2 regions of the Lysobacter korlensis genome follow, and region 1 is predicted to be linked to the other one. Evidence: riboswitches for the same ligand, from Rfam matches in the RefSeq annotation. Region 1 holds a riboswitch; the other holds the start of a gene.
What was found. Region 1 has a riboswitch for S-adenosylmethionine ahead of metX (homoserine O-succinyltransferase MetX). Riboswitches for the same ligand answer to the same signal wherever they lie in the genome.

Region 1 (4,192 bases):
CTGCACCTTCTGGCCCACGCGTACGAGCACGCCCTTTGCCCTCAGGTGGGCATAGACCGCCATCGTGCCGTCGTCATGGGCGATGCGGATGTAGTTCGCACGGCCTGCGTACCGGGCGGCATCGAGCCCCGACGCCTCGTATTTCGATTCCAGCTGCATCACCGTGCCTGAGCGCGCGGCCAGCACCGGCGTTCCGATGGGGACGGCGAAGTCGATCGCGTGGCGGTTCTGCAGGTCCGAATGGCTGAAGCGGCCGTCGTAGCTCTGGTCGATGCGCGGCGTCGGGTGGCGCACCGGCAGCCGGTACTCGACGTCGCGCGGCTGCGCCGCCGGGTCGCCGGGCAGCGTGTCCATCTGCAGCTGGAAATCGCCGCCGCCGCGTCCGCTCTCGGCCACGCTCAGCACCGCGAGCAGCATGCTGCCGCCGGCGGGCAGCGTTGCGCGGGCTGGCAGGACGGGGTCGCTGACGATGTTGCGCCGGCGCTGGAATCGAAGCCGGATTTCCACCGGCCCGCCGAGCAGGTTGTCGGCCCAGGCGTAGTTGCGGCCGGTGCCGGGCTCGATGCGCAGCCGTGCGATCGGCTCGGCCGTCGCGGGCGTGGGGGGCGCAGAAAGCGGCAGCGCGGCCGCGGACTGCGTGGCGGGCGGGCGGTCGCCGTAATGACGCGTGCCCTCGGCGTCGGTCCAGCGGTAGACCGGCGTCGCGCCGGTGCCCCCGGCCGCGCCCGTTGCCGCGAGTGCGGCCACGAGCATCGCCAGTCGGGTCCGGCCCATTCGATCCTCAGCCGGTGCAGCCCGGCGCAAGCCCGAGCGATTGCGCAACGCGGCGCAGGTCGAACGCGGTGACCGCGCGGTCGTTATGCACTGCGAACAGCGCGCCGCCGGGGAAGCTCGGCGTCGACGCTGCATGCAGCGCGACGCCATCGGTATGCGCGGTTACCCGGCCCTGGAAACTGCCGCGTGGCTCCAGCGTCTTACGGTCGAACAGGTGAAATGCCGTCAGCGGTGAAAGCTGGTCGACCGCGACCCAGTAGCCGCTACCGTCCGGACAGCTCCACAGCGCGACGCCTTCGGCCTGTGCGCGGAAGCTCGCGGTCGGTAGGCGCCGCCCGGTCGGCTGCCCGGCAAGCGTGTACTCGACCAGAGTGGACGCGCCGCCGTGGCGGGCGGTGCTTTCATCGGCGACCAGCAGGCGTTCATGCGCGGGATCGCCCGCAATCGATTCGACCACGCGCAGCGCTGCGGCTTCACTGGTGTCGCCGAATGCACCGATATGGCGCGTCTGGACCGTGCCGTCGGGGTTGATCGCGATTCGGTAATGGCGCACGCGCTGGTCGAGCTCGGCCAGCGGCGGGACGCGGTCGAAGCGCTCGCCGTACATGAAGCTGTCGGTCACGTAGACGTCGAGTTCGCCGGGCTCGCTCTCGTGCAACCAGATCCCGTACGGGCTGCGAAGCTCGGCGCCGCCGAACGTCGCGACCGGTTCGAACCCGGGCAGCGACAGCACCTGCACGCGATGATTGTCGCGCTCGACGACGAACAGGTGATCGCCGTGGACGGCGACCCCGTTCGGCCGGTTGAACTGCCCGGGCCCGTCGCCACGCCCGCCGACTTCGCGCAGGCGCTCGCCGCTGTCGGCATCGAACACGACCAGCCGATGCGATGACTTCGCGCTGGCGATCAGCCAGGTTCGGCCGTCCTCGGCGACCCAGGTCGCGAGTGAATCGAGCTCGTCGGTCGGGCTTTGCTCGGAGACGTAGGTCTCGTCGACCGTTGCCGGCACGACGCCCAGGGCCGCGGGTTGCGCCGGCGTGTCGGCGGGGGCGGGCGTACGCGTCGCGCACGCCGACAGCAGCGCTGCGGCGAGGACGACGGTCGTGAGGCGGGTGGTCATGGCGAAAGTGTATTCGGGCCATGTGCAGGCCGCGCTTGCATCCGGCGCGGGGATGGTTCATGCCCGGACCGCATCATTCATGCCGAACTTTCATATCGCTTCATGCGCATAAAGAGATTGATGCGTGGCGCCGCTGCGTGCAGACTGGCGCCATCCATCGAGACCGGCAGAGGGACAGGCCCTTTGAAGCCGGGGCAGCCAGTGCGGCGCAAGCCGTGCCAGGTGCCAAATCCTGCGGTGACCCGCTGTGCGGTCGACCGGAAGATGGTTGCGCGTGCGGCCTTGGCGCATGCGGCAACGCAGGCTCGATGGCCCTTCTTTCCCGGAGCCTTGCCATGAGCCTTGCCGAACCGATTACCTGCAACTCGCCCGCGCGCTGTACTGCGCCGTACCCGTTCGCCGACACCATCGTCAACTCATCGCCGCGACTGCCCCGTGGCGTCGCGGCCGGGCGTGGGGAGGTCGAACTCGTGCTCGACCTGCGCCACGCAGGACGCCGCAGCGTGACGCTGCGTTACGAATGGGCGGGCGATGCGGCGCAGCCGGCGGTGTTCGTGGCCGGCGGCATTTCCGCACACCGGCACCTGGCGGCGAACGACCGTTTCGCCGAGCCCGGCTGGTGGCAGGCGCAGGTCGGCGAAGGCCGGGCGCTCGATCCGCAAACGCACTGCCTCCTCTCGTTCGACTGGCTCGGTGCCGATGGTGCGCTCGATGTCGTGATCGATCCGGCCGATCAGGCCGACGCGATCGCCGCGCTGCTCGACGCGCTGGGCGTCGAAGCGCTGCATGCGTTCGTCGGCAGCTCGTACGGCGCGATGGTCGGCCTGCAGTTCGCAGCGCGGCATCCGGCGCGGCTGCACCAGCTGGTGGCGATCAGCGGCACGCATCGCGCGCATCCGTATGCCAGCGCATGGCGGGCGCTGCAGCGCCGCGCGGTGGCGCTCGGTGCCTTGCAGTGCGACGAATCGCACGGGCTCGCGCTTGCACGCCAGCTCGCGATCCTCAGCTACCGCACGCCGGAGGAATTCGACGCCCGGTTCGACTCGGTCGAGGTGGCCCACGGCCGCGTGCGCGTCGGCGCGGAGGACTACCTCGATCATTGCGGCGCGAAGTACGCGTCGAACACCCCGCCGGTCGCGTTCCTGCGACTGTCCGAATCGATCGATCTGCAATCGCTCGAGCCTGAATCCATCAACGTCGCGGTCACCGTTGTGGCGGTTGAGCAGGACCGGCTGGTGCCGGTCGCGGATGCGCGCGCCCTTGCGCAGCGGCTGCGTGGCGAAACCCGGCTGTGCGTGCTGGATTCGGCGTACGGGCACGACGCGTTTTTGAAGGAGGTCGACGCGATCGGCGCGGTGCTGCGCGAGTGCCTTATTGATGCAAACCCGGAGGTGTCGGCATGAGCGCGCTGCACGGAATCACGTCGGTCCCGGCACCGGCCGAAGCGACCACCCGTCACCCGAGCACCGCGGCGGTGCGCGCCGGCATCGATCGCGACACCGCGTACGGCGCGGTCACCCCGCCGATCGTGCTGTCGTCGAACTTCAGCTTCGCCGGCTTCAACGAAAAGCGCACCTACGATTACACCCGCAGCGGCAACCCGACGCGCGACCTGCTCGGTGAGGCGTTGGCCGAGCTCGAAGGCGGCGCAGGTGGCGTCGTCACCGCGACCGGCATGGCGGCGATCACGCTGATCCTGCACGCACTGCTCAAGCCCGGCGACCGGCTGGTCGTGCCGCATGACGGCTATGGCGGCAGCTGGCGGCTGTTCAATGCGCTGGCGGCGAAGGGCGCATTCGAACTGGTCACCTGCGACCTCACCGATGCACGCGCGCTGAGCCAGGCGCTTGCGGCCGGACCGGCCGTGGTCTGGATCGAAACGCCATCCAATCCGCTGCTGCGCGTCACCGACCTGCGCTTCGTCATCGAGGCAGCGCATGCGGCAGGTGCGCTCGCGGTGGTCGACAACACGTTCCTGTCGCCGGCGCTGCAGCAGCCGATCGCGTTCGGTGCGGATTTCGTCGTGCACTCGACGACGAAATACATCAACGGCCACAGCGATGTGGTCGGTGGCGCGGTGGTGGCGAAGGACGCCGCGCAGCATCAGCAGCTCGTGTGGTGGGCGAACGCGCTCGGCATTACGGGCTCGCCATTCGACAGCTTCCTGACCCTGCGCGGCCTGCGCACGCTCGATGCGCGGTTGCGCGTGCACCAGGAAAACACGCATGCGATTGCGGCCTTGCTCGACGCACACCCGGCGGTGCTTGCCGTGCATTACCCCGGCTTGCCGGAGCACCC
Region 2 (4,192 bases), on a different contig from region 1:
GAGGACTTCCAGGGCTGAGCACAGACTGCCTCGGAGCGTGTCGCGAGGGACCGCGGATCACGGCGTTCCGGCGAGCGCTTCGATCCGGTCGGCCCCCACATCCGCTCCGCGCTGTGCCCGAAGACGCTCCCCGGTCCGCGCGGCGGCCTCCCTGATCTCACGGTCGTTGAGGATCCCGCGCACGGCGTCCCGGATCGCTTCCGGTTTCGCGTTGCGATGGAGGGTGCGGCCGAGGCCCGGTGACTCGACGACCTTGCCGATCATCGGCTGGTCCGAAAGCGGGTTCGTTGGCATGATCAGCAGCGGCACCCCGTGCGCGAGTGCCCGCATCGTGGTGGCGTGGCCGCCGTGCCCGATCACCAGATCGGCACGCGGCAGGATCTCGCCGTGCGGCGCGCGTCCTCGGATCTCCACATTCGGGAGGGGTCGCAGGTTGCCCGTGAACTGGACGCCGCCCGTCGTGACGATCCCCCGCACCCGCGGCTCACCGCGATCGAGCTGTCCGAGCGCCGCGACGATCCGCCGGTAGACGTCCCCCTGGTTCTTCAGCCACACCGTGCTGAGGCTGACGAGCACGAGCGCCGGCTCACCAGGCGTCCTCGGCTCCGTTGGAACCCCTCGCTCCGTGGTTCCAAGCCACTCGAACGCGAATCGCGACGAACCATTTCCGGCCGGGTCGAGCACCGGATCCGTCGCCAGGAGCCGAGCGTCCGCGCGGTCGAACAGTGCGCGCGGCGCGACCCCGAACGGCCGCAATAGTGCATTCAGAGCGCCATTACCCAGCCCCTCGTTCCACAGCTGCCCGAACGTGTGGAACAGCGCCGCGGTCGGGATACCGCTGGCCAGCACCTCGCGGATCGCGCTCAGCATGGCCCCGTCCACGACGACCACGTCCACCGGACGACCCGCGAGCAACGCCCCCACGTCCCTCGCCACCGCGCCGCCGACCGTGATCCGGCCGGCCGCGCGCGGTAGCCCCACCCACCCGGGCTTGCGCGTCACGTCGATGTCGGCGAGCGCCGGCAGCGGCAGCTCCATGAGACCGGAGGGGATCCGGTCGCCCCGGCGGATTAGAATCCCGGCGACGGCGACCCGATGGCCTCGCCGCGCGAGTTCCTCGGCGATCGCCACCGTCGGCGGCACGTTCCCGCCGAGGTCACCGCTGATGAACAGCACATCCAGTGCGGTCATGACCAGAGCCCAGGGATCGGGCGCGTATCCAGGAAGACCGTGGTTCCGGTGCGCGTCCTCGGCCGTGTGATCGAGCTCGCAGACCCGCCATCGCTGGTGGAGCGATCCTCGAGGGACCGGAACGGGCACGTGGATGCTGATCTGGATTTCGTCCGAGATGCGCGGTGCTGAGCCGTCGCCGGCGAAGCTCTCACCGACCGTCAGAACTCCGCAGCGTAATTCGCGCGGAAGACCTCGTCACTCACCGCGGCAAGCTGGCGATCCCGCCAGATGAGCCAATCGCCCGGCAGCAGCTCGAGCGGGCCGGTTGTGAGCCGCACCGTCAGCACCCCGGTCTCCGGGTCACGCATCGCCAGCCGCTGGGCAGGGTGCTCCGCGGTGGGGAGCGCGATGAGGTGGGTGGCGTGACGCTGGAGCAGGCGGAAGATGGCCAGCGCGCTTGCCCGGTCTCCTCGGTACTGCTCGGCCGGGACCCGTCGCGCTCGCGATCGGTACCCACGTGGCGATTCGGTCCGCGGACGCGACCGGTCGTCGCCAGCCGACTTCGCCACCGGACGGGGCGACCAGCCCTCGGGGACGGAGAGGTCGAAGTCGCCCACCGTGTCATTGGTGACCTCGATCGTCTGGCCCAGCTTGTCGGACAGCGTCAGCGTACGGACACCATCCACCGTCCGATCCTCGGTGACCTCGGCGGCACGCTGCGTGGGCTTCTGCCAATCCCAGGTGACGAGGTGGCCGACTCGCAGCCGATCGATGCTCTCCAGCCGAATCTTCGTGATCATGTCTTGCTCCGTCCTGCGTCGGCACGCGTCGGGTTCGGTGCCGTATGCGGCGACAGTAACGAGCACCGCCGACATCCGCGGATGTCGGCACCCGAGAGCGAACCTTGAAGTTCTCCCGAACGGGGATGTCAGTGGCTTTCGCCATACTGGGGACAGGTTCCAGAGCGACAGCTGTCAGTACCTAGCTGGCTGTCCGGCAACCCCGTCCATCGACCGGGTGCCCTAGGGGAAGAGCCGGTCCGCCGCAACCGCGTGCGGGCAAGTCCGATGGAGGCGTCGCCTCTGTGAAGGAGGTTCCGATGTCTGACGACGTGACCATGGCCGACGGGTACTGGAGCGGCCTCCCCCTCAGCCGGGCGCTCGAGTGGACTCGGGTGTTCTTCGACTTCCCGCCCGCGTTCCCCGGTCCGTCGTTCATGAACTTCGCCTACCGCGGATTCAGACGCGGCCGGCCGGGCGGCTTCCCGGAATGGTCGGATGCCGCGCGCGCCGGCGAGCGCGTCGCGATGACTCCGGAGCACTACTACACGCTCCGGCTGACGCTCGGTGTGATCCCGCCGAGTCAGTACGCGCGGCACCCGCACAACTTCGAGGAGACCAACCCGTACGGCTATCCCGTCAAGCCGCTCCGGCTAGACGAGTGGGGCATGTGGGTCGGGCTGGTGAACTCCGGAACGACGCCGCTGCGTGCGACGCGGCTCGTCCTGTCCGGCGGAACGGAGCTGCCGCAGGGCTTCTTGATCAACCTCGAGAACGGCACCATCGCGACGACCGACGACGTCTGAGGACACGAATGTCAGTGGTATCCCCCACGCTCGAATCCGCTCGACGACGAGCGACCCCACCCGACCCGAAGGAACTTACCCATGACCGACGACAACTACACCGCCCTCCTGCTCATCATCGACCGAAGCGGATCGATGAGCAGCATCCGCGACGACATGGTCGGCGGCCTGCAGACGCTGCTGGCACAGCAGGCGTCTGAGCCAGGGATGCTGACGGTGGACGTGCTCACCTTCGACGACGTCATTGAGGTAACTCACACCATGGCCGACCCGGCCTCCGTGCAGATCGAGCTCGACCCGCGTGGGAGCACCGCGCTGTTCGACGCGATCGGCTTCGGGGTGCACGGCTTTGGCAAGCTGCTGAGCGACCTGCCTGATCATGCGCGACCCGCCACCGTGCAGGTCGTCGTGGTCACGGACGGCCACGAGAACGCCAGCCGGGAGTACTCGGCGGACGCCGTCCGCAAGCTCGTGGAACACCAGAAGGAGAAGTACGACTGGGATTTTGCCTTCCTCGGCGCCAACCAGGACGCCGTGCTCACCGGAGGGCGCCTCGGCTTCGACCGGGACAGCTCCATGACCTTCGACGCTGCGCCCGAGGCCGTCGAGGTGATGAACGCCTCGCTCAGCCGCTACGTCGGGGACGTGCGGAAGAGGAACAAGCGCGGCTTCAGCGACGACGAGCGCCACAGCGCCCGGGGTGAACGCTGAAACACTGAGGCGTGCGGCCGCGGCACCACGTGTCGCGGTCCCCGCGCTGTCCACTGCGGATCACCGACGCGGCCCGGGCGACCGGCTCCGTGCGGCATGCCGCGTCCTACACCGCCGCTTCGTCGACGACAGTCCAGCCGTCTCCCATTCCTTTGCAAGTCGGCTCGACCGGCGGGTACGGCACCTCGGCAAGTAGTTCAGACCCGTCGTCTGGGACGAAAGCGTTCAGTGGCACTGGCGAGGCATCTCGCTGGCGAGCAAATGCCGCGGCCGTGAGTGGCTTCCACCGCCCGTCACTGCCCCACTCGAAGAAGTGGCGGTGAGAGCCCAGCGTGACTGCGACATGAACCACGTTCGCGTCGCCATTGCTGCCTGGAAGCCGGTAGAAACGGCGACTGGTCCGCGGGATGTCGGGCGGCGGTGCATAAGACCTCCTCCGTCCGCCTTCGACGCGCCGCTCCAGGTATCGGACAACGTGCCACCAGTCGGGAAATGAGCTGGAGGAGAACCAGATCCGCTCGCCAGAGAACTCCCGCGCTCCGCGCTCCCCTCGGTCGTCGACGAGAAAGTCCCCCATGTTCAACTGCTTGTGGTGCGACAGAATCAGCCGCTTGTAGACGGGCGAGTCATCGTCCGCGCCGAATGTGTCGCGGACCCACTCGACCTTCTGCTGCCAGGCGCTCGGGTTGTCCCACGGCGCAGTGGAGAGGATGTACACCTCGA

Region 2: another riboswitch for S-adenosylmethionine. It lies ahead of ACFFGH_RS28305 (hypothetical protein); the one in region 1 lies ahead of metX (homoserine O-succinyltransferase MetX).

The regions. Positions count from the first base shown of each region.
Region 1 is NZ_JBHLTG010000017.1:31,117-35,308, reverse strand. Features, by position in the region: gene ACFFGH_RS33265 (peptidoglycan DD-metalloendopeptidase family protein) at 1-774, opposite strand, end outside; gene ACFFGH_RS33260 (phytase) at 782-1,894, opposite strand; SAM riboswitch class I at 2,046-2,165, shown strand; gene metX (homoserine O-succinyltransferase MetX) at 2,230-3,297, shown strand; gene ACFFGH_RS33250 (O-succinylhomoserine (thiol)-lyase) at 3,294-4,192, shown strand, end outside.
Region 2 is NZ_JBHLTG010000009.1:87,012-91,203, forward strand. Features, by position in the region: gene ACFFGH_RS28290 (bifunctional nuclease family protein) at 1-18, shown strand, start outside; gene ACFFGH_RS28295 (glycosyltransferase) at 58-1,191, opposite strand; gene ACFFGH_RS28300 (hypothetical protein) at 1,392-1,973, opposite strand; SAM riboswitch class IV at 2,130-2,244, shown strand; gene ACFFGH_RS28305 (hypothetical protein) at 2,273-2,758, shown strand; gene ACFFGH_RS28310 (hypothetical protein) at 2,840-3,469, shown strand; gene ACFFGH_RS28315 (5' nucleotidase, NT5C type) at 3,576-4,192, opposite strand, start outside.